Regions from separate parts of the Pseudoalteromonas sp. S408 genome, predicted to be linked through region 2. Evidence: predicted binding sites of a transcription regulator. Region 2 holds the regulator's gene; the other holds the start of a gene.
The links. The regulator sigma-54, encoded in region 2, starts transcription at its own class of promoters, with help from an activator protein. The targets are predictions, from matches to a motif close to GTTGGCACGNNNNTNGNNT.
Positions count from the first base shown of each region.

Region 1: the regulator sigma-54 is predicted to act here: its motif matches at 3,759-3,777, upstream of CWB62_RS08915 (hemerythrin domain-containing protein).

Region 1 covers NZ_PNDY01000009.1:58,826-65,156, forward strand. The annotation lists gene CWB62_RS08905 (RluA family pseudouridine synthase) at 1-1,470, shown strand, start outside; gene CWB62_RS08910 (tetratricopeptide repeat-containing diguanylate cyclase) at 1,701-3,620, shown strand; gene CWB62_RS08915 (hemerythrin domain-containing protein) at 3,815-4,240, shown strand; gene CWB62_RS08920 (hypothetical protein) at 4,328-4,741, opposite strand; gene CWB62_RS08925 (TonB-dependent receptor) at 4,989-6,331, shown strand, end outside.
Region 2 covers NZ_PNDY01000022.1:104,211-110,541, forward strand. The annotation lists gene CWB62_RS15735 (KpsF/GutQ family sugar-phosphate isomerase) at 1-210, shown strand, start outside; gene kdsC (3-deoxy-manno-octulosonate-8-phosphatase KdsC) at 211-762, shown strand; gene lptC (LPS export ABC transporter periplasmic protein LptC) at 759-1,313, shown strand; gene lptA (lipopolysaccharide transport periplasmic protein LptA) at 1,303-1,839, shown strand; gene lptB (LPS export ABC transporter ATP-binding protein) at 1,836-2,561, shown strand; gene CWB62_RS15760 (RNA polymerase factor sigma-54) at 2,631-4,130, shown strand; gene hpf (ribosome hibernation promoting factor) at 4,157-4,444, shown strand; gene ptsN (PTS IIA-like nitrogen regulatory protein PtsN) at 4,449-4,901, shown strand; gene rapZ (RNase adapter RapZ) at 4,921-5,766, shown strand; gene CWB62_RS15780 (HPr family phosphocarrier protein) at 5,810-6,082, shown strand; gene mgtE (magnesium transporter) at 6,192-6,331, shown strand, end outside.

The DNA of each region.
Region 1 (6,331 bases), on a different contig from region 2:
GGCGTATTAGTGGTTAAAAATGAGCAAAACGAACTTGGTTTTTTAGCAGCCTACTCAGGGCAAGTTGATGCAGACAAAGCCAGCATTGACTTTGTTCCCCCTATTTCAAGTATGCAATTGAACGATGAAAACTACTTAGCCAAAAGTAAAATAATAAATGACATAAACGCGCAAATAAACGAGCTTGAACACAGTGAGCAGCTAAAAAGCATAAGCCAGTTATTAGCAACAGCCAACGAAGGCTTTGAAAAAGAACTGCAAGCGCAGCATGCTTTAATGCAAAAAAGTAGAAAAAAGCGGAAAAAACAACGCAGCGACGCTGAAAAAAAATCGAGTAAGACTAAAATTCAGCAACTCAAAAAAAAGCTGGCAACTCAAAGTATTGAAGAAAAAAAACAGCTTCAGGCATTAAAGCAAAAATGGCAAACACAGCTAGTCACGCTTGAACAAGCGCATAGCAAAATAGACGATGAGCTTGAGCATTTAAAAAAACGCCGTAAAACACTCTCTAAAAGCTTACAAAAAATGCTATTTGCCCAGTATCAATTTCTTAATATTGAGGGCGAAACAGAAGACCTTAATGCTATCTTTGCTAAATTACCTGAGCACACGCCAGCATCGGGAGCAGGTGACTGCGCAGCGCCTAAGTTACTTCAGCATGCGTTTAAACATAAATTAACGCCTATTGCCATGGGTGAATTTTGGTGGGGAGCGCCGCCAAAATCAGCGGTTAGGCAACATAAAAACTACTACCCTTCTTGCTTTAGTAAATGCCAACCTATTTTGGGCCACATGTTAAAAGGTTTAAACGTAGAACCGAGCCCGCTTCTCAATAACCCGGCACAAGGTAAAGAGCTTGCTGTTGTTTATCAAGATGATGATTTGGTAATAGTGAATAAACCGGCAGAGTTTTTATCGGTACCCGGCATTACCATAGACGATTCTGTATTTTTGCGTATGAAAACACAATTTCCAGAGGCTACAGGCCCACTTATTGTGCACCGATTGGATATGTCTACTTCCGGGCTATTAATTATTGCCCTAAATAAACGGGCACATAAAGCCATTCAAAAACAATTTATTGAGCGCACAATAGAAAAACGCTACGTTGCTTTAGTCGACGGCAACATAGAGCAAGAAAGCGGGACTATAGAGTTACCCCTTACACCAGACTTTGATGATAAACCGCGCCAAAAAGTGTGTTACCAAAAAGGTAAGCCTTCACTAACAACATGGCAAGTGCTTGAGCGAAAAAACAACACAACACGCTTGCAGCTATATCCTAAAACAGGCCGCACACATCAATTGCGAGTGCACTGTGCACATGTTTTGGGTTTAAATACCCCTATTGTTGGTGATACACACTATGGTAAAAAAGCAGACCGATTACATCTGCACGCTGAGTACTTGGCGTTCACACACCCGATTACTCATGAACGATTAGAGTTTAAAGTTGCCGCTGATTTTTAATAATTAAGCATTAAATTATGCGTTTAATACCGTGCTAATACTAAGATTATGGACGTAGATATTTTTTAAAATAACTTTTATGATAATGTGATTACATGATTAACGCCGTGAAAACATCTATTTATATTTTATTAGCTACACATTTTGGGTGTAATTTTACGCACACAGTTTAAATAACTGAGCGTTGTCGTAGTATTAAGTAACGTATACTAAATTGGTAAGGGACTAACATGATGATAAATATACAAACGCAAATGAGCTACCTCAGGGCAGTGATTAAGCCGGTTGTCGTTATCTTTTTTTTACTTGCCACTTTTCAAAGTACTGCTAACTCTGCAAATACGTCCTCCATTGAGTTAAGCCAAAAAGCCGTAAGCGTACTTATTAAAAATGTAAGAACCGATAAGCTTGATTACCTGCAAAACAAAAAACAAATTACTCAAGCGTATGAACTGAGTAAATTAAAGTATAGTAACTCACTACATTTAGAATCCGCTGCCATTTATGCCGAGCTTCTTTTTAGACAAGAAAAGTATGATGAGCTAAATGCCCACCTTAATGAGTATTTAGCAAATCAACAACTGCCTAAACAGCCCGACATTTTACTGCTATTTTTAGAGTCACAACTAAAATTACTGAGCTTGAAAAAAAAGCTCAAACAAGCAAGCGATGTTATTAAAAAATTAGAAACGCGTTATGCGCAATCTACACCCGCCGAAAAAATTATCATATTAAAAGCCTTCGCGTTTTATTATACAGAAACAGATGACCTAAAAAAAACCTTAAGTGTTGCACTTGACGGATTAGAGCTAGCAATTCAAAAAAATGATATTGCATCGCAAGGTTACTTCTATAGAAAAATAGCCGACGCTTATAATTACTTAGACGAAAAAGAAAAAGGCATTATTTACGCTAAAAAAGCACTCGTTGCTTACCAGCAAACACAAGATGGCTTATATACAGCAAAAGCCTATTGGAGTTTAGGTAACGTATTGCTTGAAATAAACAAGCTACAAGAAGCACTTATTTATTTTGATAAAGCACTCGCCTATTTTGAATCTGTTGATATGCAAAAAGGACTTTCTTTTGCACAGTATTCAATTGCTAACATTTTGTATAAACAAGAAAACTACGAAGACGCTTTAACCCTAGCAAATAAAAACCTTAAAGTTGCCCGTGCAGCTGAAATAGGCGATATGAAACTAGCAACAATGATCTTAATGTTAGATATCTATTCAAAACAAGGCTTACCTGAAAAAGCCGATAAAATGAATGATCAAGTATTTTCGATGTTAGACGACTTTAGTCGCAGCATTTACAAAGCTGAATTTCTTCAAAAGCGATATCAATTAAAACGAAACCTAAACAAAACAGACGATGCATTTGATGCTATGGAGCAAATGCTTACATTTATGAAAAAGCATTACGAAGCCACCAGCGAAACAAACATTAAAACACTGCAAATAAAATTTGAAGTGAAAGAAAAAGAAGAAAAAATACTTCAATTAGAATACGACAAAAACATAAATGAGCTACTTGCTAAAGAAGAATATCAACAAAAAATTATTTGGCGTTTAAGCGCAACAATTGCATTTATTTTAGTTCTTGTGTCGTTATTACTCATTTATAAACAGGTACTTCAGCGTAAAAAATACTACAGTATGGCGCTAACAGACTATTTAACTAAAAGTTTTAATCGACGCGGTATAATGAAAAAAGCCGCTAATACACTTAAACAAAGCAACGCAACTATTGCTATTGTTGATTTAGATTTATTTAAACATATCAACGATACCTATGGCCATGATGTAGGGGATGCAGTACTTGTTACCTTTGCGCGTGCAGCACAAAGTGTACTCGACGATGATGACCAATTTGGCCGCTATGGTGGTGAAGAATGGTTATTTGTTTTAAACACAGTAGATAAAAAAAGTGTTGAAGCAACATTCGATTCTATTGCTAATGCGCTAACTAATTATTGTAGTGAAATAGAAGGCTTAAAAAACACAGAAACCATTACTTTTAGCGCAGGCGCAGCAATTAGTGCCTCTTCTAATCGCTCACTTGAAAAACTCATCATCCATGCCGATGAGCTTCTTTATAAAGCCAAACAAAATGGCCGCAATCAAGTTAATGTAGAGCAGCCCTAGACGCATTAGGGTTTAGCAAATTTTAGCACGTTTGGTAAGTGAGAAATTATTTCACCCTCTTGTCTGTAAAAAATACATAGATAAAACAGCCTAACAAACACACCAAATATAAAACCAAGTAATTTCATAAAGTTACACTATGGCACTACGTTTGCTTCAATCGTTACAAGCAACGTAATTAATTAGGAAGATTTATGAATATTTTTGAAGCACTACGTAATGACCATGATAAACAACGCGAATTAGTTGATGCGCTTATTCAAACAAAAGGCGATACACAAAAACGCCACAGCTTAATGGATGAGCTAAAAACGCAGCTAGAAGAACATGCCAAATTTGAAGAACGTTACTTTTATAATCCATTAATTTGTGAAGACTTAACACAAGAAAAAGCCCGTCATAGCGTTGCCGAACACCACGAAATAGACGAATTAATTGAACAACTTGAAGACACCGAAATGAGCTCGTCGGCATGGTTGGTCGAGGCTAAAAAATTACACCATTTAGTGCATCATCATTTAGATGAAGAAGAACATGAGGTATTTCAGCTAGCGGGTAAAGCGCTGTCTGAAGGCCAAAAAGAGCGCCTAGGCGATAAATACAACGACGCAATGCACTAACCATTGCAGGTAACAAATTCATACACCTCCCTGTGTAATTTTGGTTATAAGCTAATTGGCTTATAACCATTTTTTTGTATAAGCGCTCTACTTTACTGTGAATTTAGAGTCTTGATCTCGTAATAAATACAGCGCAAAACACGCTGCCCACATTGGCCACGCTGCAAAAAATAATAAGTTATTAAATCCATCTATGTATTGGTTATACGATGACAACGTAGACAAACCATGCATTATAAAAACCACACCGTAAGTAATTCGTTTTTTGATCCCTGCTAAAAATGCCAACATTAAAATAAGCTGAAGCGCGCCCAATACATAAGCAACAACGTCAGTAGAGCCATTAATCCCATAAAAGTGTTCGAATATACGTGCACTGTGACCCGGATTCACAAACTTATCGAGAGTCCACATTATCATTACTATAAAAACACCTAAACGAAGCGACAAAAGTGACCACTGTAAACGGCTTTGAACATCGCTACTTAAAGAACCTGTCATAAAATTTCCTTTAAAAATATATAAATAAACCAAGAATTGAACAAGACCGTATAAGCTATGATTAATTTCAGACTATTAAGATTTAATACGAATTGGTAATCAACAATAGTTAACGTTTAAAGACTATAATAAGCATAATTTGCAGACATCCATTCTAAAAATTAAAAAAGTTAAACTTTGATTGAAAGATATTTTTATTCCTTTCGGTCTTTATCGCCAGTAACTAATTACACTAGAGAGACAACGCTTGAAACACGCATACTTAGCACTATCCTTAGCCACTATATTAAACACTCCCCTTGTAGCCTTTGCAGCTGACAAAACGCAAGCACAAGATTCGATTGAGCATATTGAAGTGGCAGGCCAAGTTATAAAGTCTCAAGGACTTTCTGTTAAAAATGAAACAATTGACGGCCCTTTTGGCGATAATTTAGCATTGCAAGACATAGCACGCTCAGTAACACCTATTTCAAGCGAGTTAATAGAGCAACTAAACATTACTACTTTACAAGACGTATTAGCAGTAAGCCCAAACACCTATTCTGCAAGTGGATTTGGTGCGCCAAGTTTGCCTACAATTCGCGGCCAATTAGGTGAGCTTTTTCAAGATGGAACACGTCGTCAAGCAGGAAACAACGGTTTTGGTGTTCCTTTATCGTTCAACTCTATAGAACAGATAGATGTTGTTAAAGGCGCTCCACCTGTTTTATTCGGTTCGAGTCAGCGTAATGGTGGGTTTGTTAATTTACACTCTAAACAAGCGTCGACTGACGAAAGTAAGGGTAAAGCGAGCTTATCAGCAGGCCGTTGGGATCAATACAGTGCGCAAATTGACTTTACAGCCCCAATAATCAAAGACAAAGTAGGCTTTAGAGTAAGCTATGAGCACCTTGATCATGGTAGCTACTATGATTATTCGGGCACTAAAAGCGACAGCTTATTTGCTGCATTACGAATATTACCAGATGACAAAAGTAGCTGGGATATTAACTTTGAACTATACCAAGTTGAATTTACCGACAACGCCGGTATTAACCGCCCTACTCAAGCACTTATCGATCATGGCCTTTATATTACCGGCCAAGGCGTACAAGCAAATGGCAGTACAGTACCAGCTGCGGGTTCAATTGTGTCGCCTACTGGGCTAGTAAACATTGATCGCAGCACCGTACTTACCGACCCTGATAACCAAAACGAAGCTACAACCTATTTAATTCACAGTATTTACAAACGCGAGCTAAGCGCAAATGCTTCTATTAAAAACATTAGTTACTTTCAACATTTACAACGTGAAGAAATAGCACAAAATAGCTTTGTTGAAATTATTGACGGTGCCGACACTGCGCAAAATCGCACTGAGCTTACCTACCAATGGAATAGCGACCAGCAAACAATTTTTGCTTTCGACGTTCGCTACAACAAAGTACTTGGCTACAGCCAATTTACCACCGAGGCCGATTTACCAATTGATTTAACTGGTCCACTTTCAAACCGCCGCATTCCCTTAACCGATGCACAAAAAGCACGTTTAGTTGAGCTTCGCCCTGGTGTGTTCGTATCACCTGGTGCGCAGTACGATATAAATAACGA
Region 2 (6,331 bases):
ATTTTAGAACAACGAATTGATATACATACAACACAAATAGATGTTGTGATGACTAAGTCCTGCACCACTGCAACACAAGATATTTTGGCCGCTGAAGCGTTAAATATTATGGAACAAAAACGTATAAATGGCTTAATAATTGTTGATGAGCAAAATCACCCTATTGGTGCATTAAATATGCAAGACTTATTAAAAGCAGGAGTACTATAAATGCAATTTGAAGAGCTCTACCAACCTCTAAGCGAAGACGCAAAAGCCCGTGCTAAAAAAATAAAGCTGCTTATTTGTGATATCGATGGTGTGTTTTCTGATGGTCGTATTTATCTGGGTAACCAAGGTGAAGAGCTCAAAGCGTTTAATACAAAAGATGGCTTTGGCATTAAAGCGCTAATTAACAGCGGCTTTGACGTTGCGGTTATTACCGGACGACACTCAAAAATAGTACAACAGCGTATGACAAGCCTAACAGTACAACACATTTACCAAGGTCAAGAAAACAAACTCCTCGCTTATGAGGAGCTAAAAACAAAGCTTAACTTATGTGATGAGCAAATTGCCTACATTGGCGATGACGGCCCCGACATGCCGGTAATGGAGTTAGTAGGGTTTGCTGTTGCAGTAAACGACGCACATCCGCTGATAAAACGTTTAGCGCATTACACCACACAAATGCTTGGTGGATTTGGTGCAGTGAGAGAGCTTACCGACCTGCTAATGCTTGAAAACAACAAACCCTTGACCACCAAAGGTACGAGTTCATGAATGCAGCGCGCATCATATTAAGCGTTTTATTCATCAGCTGTATGGTTTGGCTTTGGTACCCTTATTTCACACAAGTAAGTTTACCGCAGCAAACCGAAGCAGACATTATTGCAAAGCCCGATTACACTGCCATAGAGCTAAAACAAACAGCGTATGACGAGAATGGGAAAATTAGCCATAAAGTAACGGCAGCGCGAATGGAGTTATATCAAGAATTAGGATTTACCTTTTTTGATAAACCCATTTTTACTCTTTATAACGATAAACAAACGTGGCGAATTAACGCTAACGAAGCAACACTATACGAAGGCAGACAATTAATACTAGAAGGTAACGTTGTTGCTAGTAATTTAACTGATAACGCAATGATAGATAAAATAAATGCTGATAATATTCAGGTAGATATAAAATTACTAACGATGCAATCAGAACAACCTGTCATTGTTACAGGACCCAATTTAAAGATCACCGGTAAAGGCCTCGAAGCCGATTTAAAAACCGAAGTGATAAAACTAATTAACCATACGCGAACTATTTATTATGACCAATAAACTATTAACACTCTTTATTATTCCAACATTTATACTTGCACTCGGTGCAAATGCTGCTGAACCAACGGCGCCACTTGCTGCAAATCAAATTTCGATTAGTGCAGATAAGCAAGAAGGTCAACTAAAAGAAAATGTAGGTATATTCGAAAAAAACGTTGAAATTATTCACGGCGACAGAAAAATTACTGCTGACCGCCTAGAAGTGCATAAACGCGATGAATTGGGTGATAACAAGCAACTGTTAATTGCCACAGGTACACCCGCTTATTTTGAAGAAAAACAAGCCGACGGCACAATAATGAGCGCCAGCGCTAATGAAGTTAGATACGATGTTTCTAAACGTTTTTTAACATTAATTGGAGATGCACAGGTCTCTCAAGCTGGGCAAAAAATGAATGCAAAAAGTATTACCTACGATATTGAGCAACAACTCATTAGCGCCGAAAAAGATGAAAGCTCAACTGACCGCGTGCACACCATTTTAGTACCTGTGGAGCCAAAAAAAAGCGATAAAGGTCAGCCATGAGTACATTAAAAGCAGAGCTATTAGCCAAAAGCTACAAAGGCCGAGAAGTCGTTAAAAATGTAGGCTTAGAAGTTAAAGCCGGTAGCATAGTGGGTTTACTTGGTCCAAACGGTGCGGGTAAAACCACCACGTTTTATATGATTGTAGGCTTAGTCCCTAGCGATAAAGGTAAAATATCTATCGACGAGAACGATATTACTCTTTTACCTATGCACAGTCGTGCTAGATTAGGCATTGGCTACTTGCCGCAAGAGTCGTCTATATTCAGAAAGTTAACCGTATATCAAAACTTAATGGCTATTTTAGAAACTCGAAAGGAGCTCACTAAGCAAGCCAGAGAAGATACACTTAATAATCTATTGGATGAATTTAGCATTCAACACATTCGCGACAGTAAAGGTATGGCACTATCGGGCGGAGAGCGTCGCCGAGTAGAGATTGCACGTGCTTTAGCTGCAGATCCAAAGTTTATTTTATTAGACGAACCGTTTGCCGGCGTTGACCCTATTTCAGTGTTGGATATTAAAAAAATTATTGAACACCTTAAAAAGCGTGGTATTGGTGTATTAATAACAGACCATAATGTAAGAGAAACCCTTGATGTTTGCGAAAAAGCCTACATAGTTTCTCATGGGGAACTGATTGCTTCTGGTACCCCTGAACACGTATTAAACGATAAAACTGTACGCGATGTATATTTAGGCGAGCAATTTAGGCTGTAACATTTACGCCTTATTTGTATGCATCTGCTAGTATTAATTATAACAACTTAAAAGGATTGTTAGAGATACATGAGGCAATCACTACAGCTGCGCATGGGCCAGCAACTTACAATGACACCTCAGTTGCAACAAGCTATTCGCTTGCTGCAATTAAGCACATTGGATCTTCAGCAAGAAATACAAGAAGCGCTCGACAGCAACCCATTACTTGAGGTTGAGGAGCAAGACTATGCCGATGACCTTGCAGGCAAAAATGAGCAAAAAGCAGATAATGATGAAGTGACAGTAAGTGCATCTGCAGATGAAGTCCCCAGTGAGTATGAACAAGACAGTGGTGAAGCCCTAGCAAAAGATACCGTCAGTGACGACATGGCAATGGACGTTAGCTGGGATGAGTACATGAGTGCCGCCCCAGCATCGTCTTCAGGCCCCATGCCTGAAGATGAGTCTATTTATCAAGGTGCATCGACTGAAACGCTTCACGAATACTTAATGTGGCAATTACAACTAACGCCATTTAGCCCTACGGATGAAGCGATTGCTATTGCAATAGTTGAAGCCGTGGACGACTCAGGCATATTAACCCTCAGCTGTGAAGAAATTTTAGAGAGCTTTAATCAAGATAACGACGATGACGTTGAGGTTGAACTTGATGAAATTGAAGCAGTTTTAAAGCGTATTCAATTATTTGACCCTGTTGGTATTGCAGCACGAAGCTTACAAGAATGTTTGTGTATTCAGTTAAATCAATTTGATAAAGGCACCCCTTTTATTGACGAAACAAAAATGATTTTAACCGAGCACATAGATTTGTTAGCTGCTCGCGACTACCGTACATTAATGAAAAAAACGAAGCTCAAAGAAGATGAGCTTAAAGAAGTAATGACACTTATTCATACGCTTAACCCAAAGCCTGCAGACACAATAGTGCGAGAAGAGTCTGAATATGTAATACCAGATGTGTCAGTTAAGAAAATTAAAGGCCGCTGGGTTGTTGAACTAAACCCAGACAGCATGCCAAAAATTCGTGTAAACAGCCAATATGCTGCAATGTCGCGTACAGTTAAGTCGAGCGGTGATAGCCAGTTTATTCGCTCACATTTACAAGAAGCTAAATGGTTTATTAAAAGTTTAGAAAGCAGAAACGACACGCTTTTAAAAGTAACTAACTGTATCGTAAAACAACAACAAGGCTTTTTTGAACACGGTCCAGAAGCCATGAAACCTATGGTTTTAAATGATGTAGCCGAAATGGTAGAAATGCACGAATCGACAATTTCGCGCGTAACGACTCAAAAGTACATGCACACACCGCGTGGAATATTTGAGCTTAAATACTTTTTCTCAAGCCATGTAAGCACCGAAAATGGTGGAGAATGTTCATCCACAGCGATACGAGCACTTATCAAAAAACTAATCGCAGCAGAAAACTCAGCAAAACCATTGAGTGATAGCAAAATTGCGGATATATTGGCTGAGCAAGGAATTAAAGTAGCAAGACGTACAATCGCAAAATACCGCGAATCTCTTGCTATTCCACCGTCAAATCAGCGAAAGAGTCTGATCTAAGACGCTAAACAAAGAGGGTAATGCTTATGCAACTAAATTTAACTGGTCGTCATGTAGAACTAACTGATTCATTAAGAGACTATATAAATACCAAATTTGCGAAGCTAGAAAGGCACTCTGATCATATTAATAATGTTCATGTCATTCTTGATATAGAAAAATTAAATCAAAAAGCAGAAGCAACTATTCATGTAAGTGGCGCTGAATTATTCGCATCCACTGAACATCAAGATATGTATGCAGCGATTGATTCATTGATTGATAAGCTTGACCGTCAAGTAATTAAACACAAAGAGAAGCTTGCTCGACACTAATATGATGAAACTAAGTTCACTTATATGCCAGGACTGCAGCAAAGCTGCGGTCCTTTTTAATAGTAAAAAAAGAATTTTAGAGTTTATTAGCGAGCTTGCTCACGATAAATTACCGTATTTGTCTCAACAAGATATTTTGGGCGCTTTATTAACTCGCGAAAAGCTAGGTAGCACAGGAATAGGAAGAGGCATAGCTATTCCACATGGTCGAATGAGCGGCGCACAAGAACCTTTAGCATTAGTATTAGTAAGTGAAACACCGATTAACTTTGATGCTATAGACAATCGACCAGTTGATATTTTTGTTGCACTCATCGTACCTGATGGCGATAACCAGCAACACTTAAAGACGCTAGCGACGATAGCTGATAAACTAAAAAATAAAGAATTTTGCAAGCAGCTACGCTGTGCTAAATCGGACGCCGAGCTGTATCAAATTATTGTTGACCAATCGTAGTAAATTTAAAGGGTGATTAATGGAGTTGATTATCATAAGTGGCCGTTCTGGTTCTGGTAAGTCGGTTGCTTTACGCGTTGTTGAAGATCTAGGTTATTATTGCGTAGATAACATCCCTGTAAATTTATTACCTTCTTTGGTAAGAAGCGTTTCTGATAACTACGATAAAATCGCTGTAAGCATCGACGTGCGAAACTTGCCAAAAGAACAAGATGAATTTAATCATATTATTGAATATTTACCGGGTTTTACAAAACCAACACTATTTTATTTAGACAGTGAAGATCAAACATTAATTAAACGTTTCTCAGAAACAAGACGCTTGCACCCTCTATCAATCGATTCGCTTCCGCTAGATTTAGCTATAAAAAAAGAAAAAGAACTGCTTGATGTGCTAACTACTCGTGCCGATTACATGATAGATACAAGCGACTTGAGTGTTCATCAACTCGCTGAATCGATTCGTGAAAAAATATTAGGTAAAAAAGACAAGCAGCTGATTGTCACATTTGAATCATTTGGTTTTAAACATGGCATTCCTAAAGAAGCAGACTACGTATTTGATGCACGTTTTTTACCTAACCCACATTGGGAGCCTGAACTAAAACCACTCAATGGCTTAGACCAGCCAGTAAAAGATTATTTAGCTAGCCACAGCATAGTTCAAAAGTTCACATGGCAAATACAAACTTTTGTGCAAACCTGGTTGCCCCATTTAGAACGCAATAACCGTAGCTACTTAACGATTGCTATTGGTTGTACTGGCGGACAACATCGCTCTGTATATTTAGCGCAAACAATTGGTGAAAGCTTTGCAGTTACACACCCTAATGTAAAAATACGCCACAGAGAACAAGAAAAATAATTTATATAAACTAATAACCTGTTCAGCTTTGATAGAGTAATGTATGCGCATAGAAGACACTTTTTTAATACAAAATAAATTAGGGCTACATGCCAGAGCCGCGACAGTATTGGCTCAACTTGCTGTTAAATTTGATGCTTCAATCACTTTATTTCAAGATGACAAAGAAGCTGCTGGTGATAGTGTATTAGCACTGATGCTACTTGAAAGTAGCCAAGGTAAAGAAGTTAAAGTGGTATGTGAAGGACCTGATGCAAAACAAGCTTTAAATGCAGTTGGAGAGCTTATTTCGCAACGATTTAACGAGCAAGAGTAACGTTAATTTTTAACAATTAAATAAAATAACTATAATCAAAAATAACTGGCTAATAGTTCGTACTCTCCCACCCACTAAGTAACAGTTACAATATAAATAAAGGACGCCAATGCCCGAAGCTTTTGAACAAGACTACCCACTACAACAACTAAAACAAGTGACTAAGTCACTTAATAGTGGCCAGTTTGTTCAAGTTAGACGCATGCTCGCAAAAACCGCCCCATGTGATACTGCTTTATTATTAGAGTC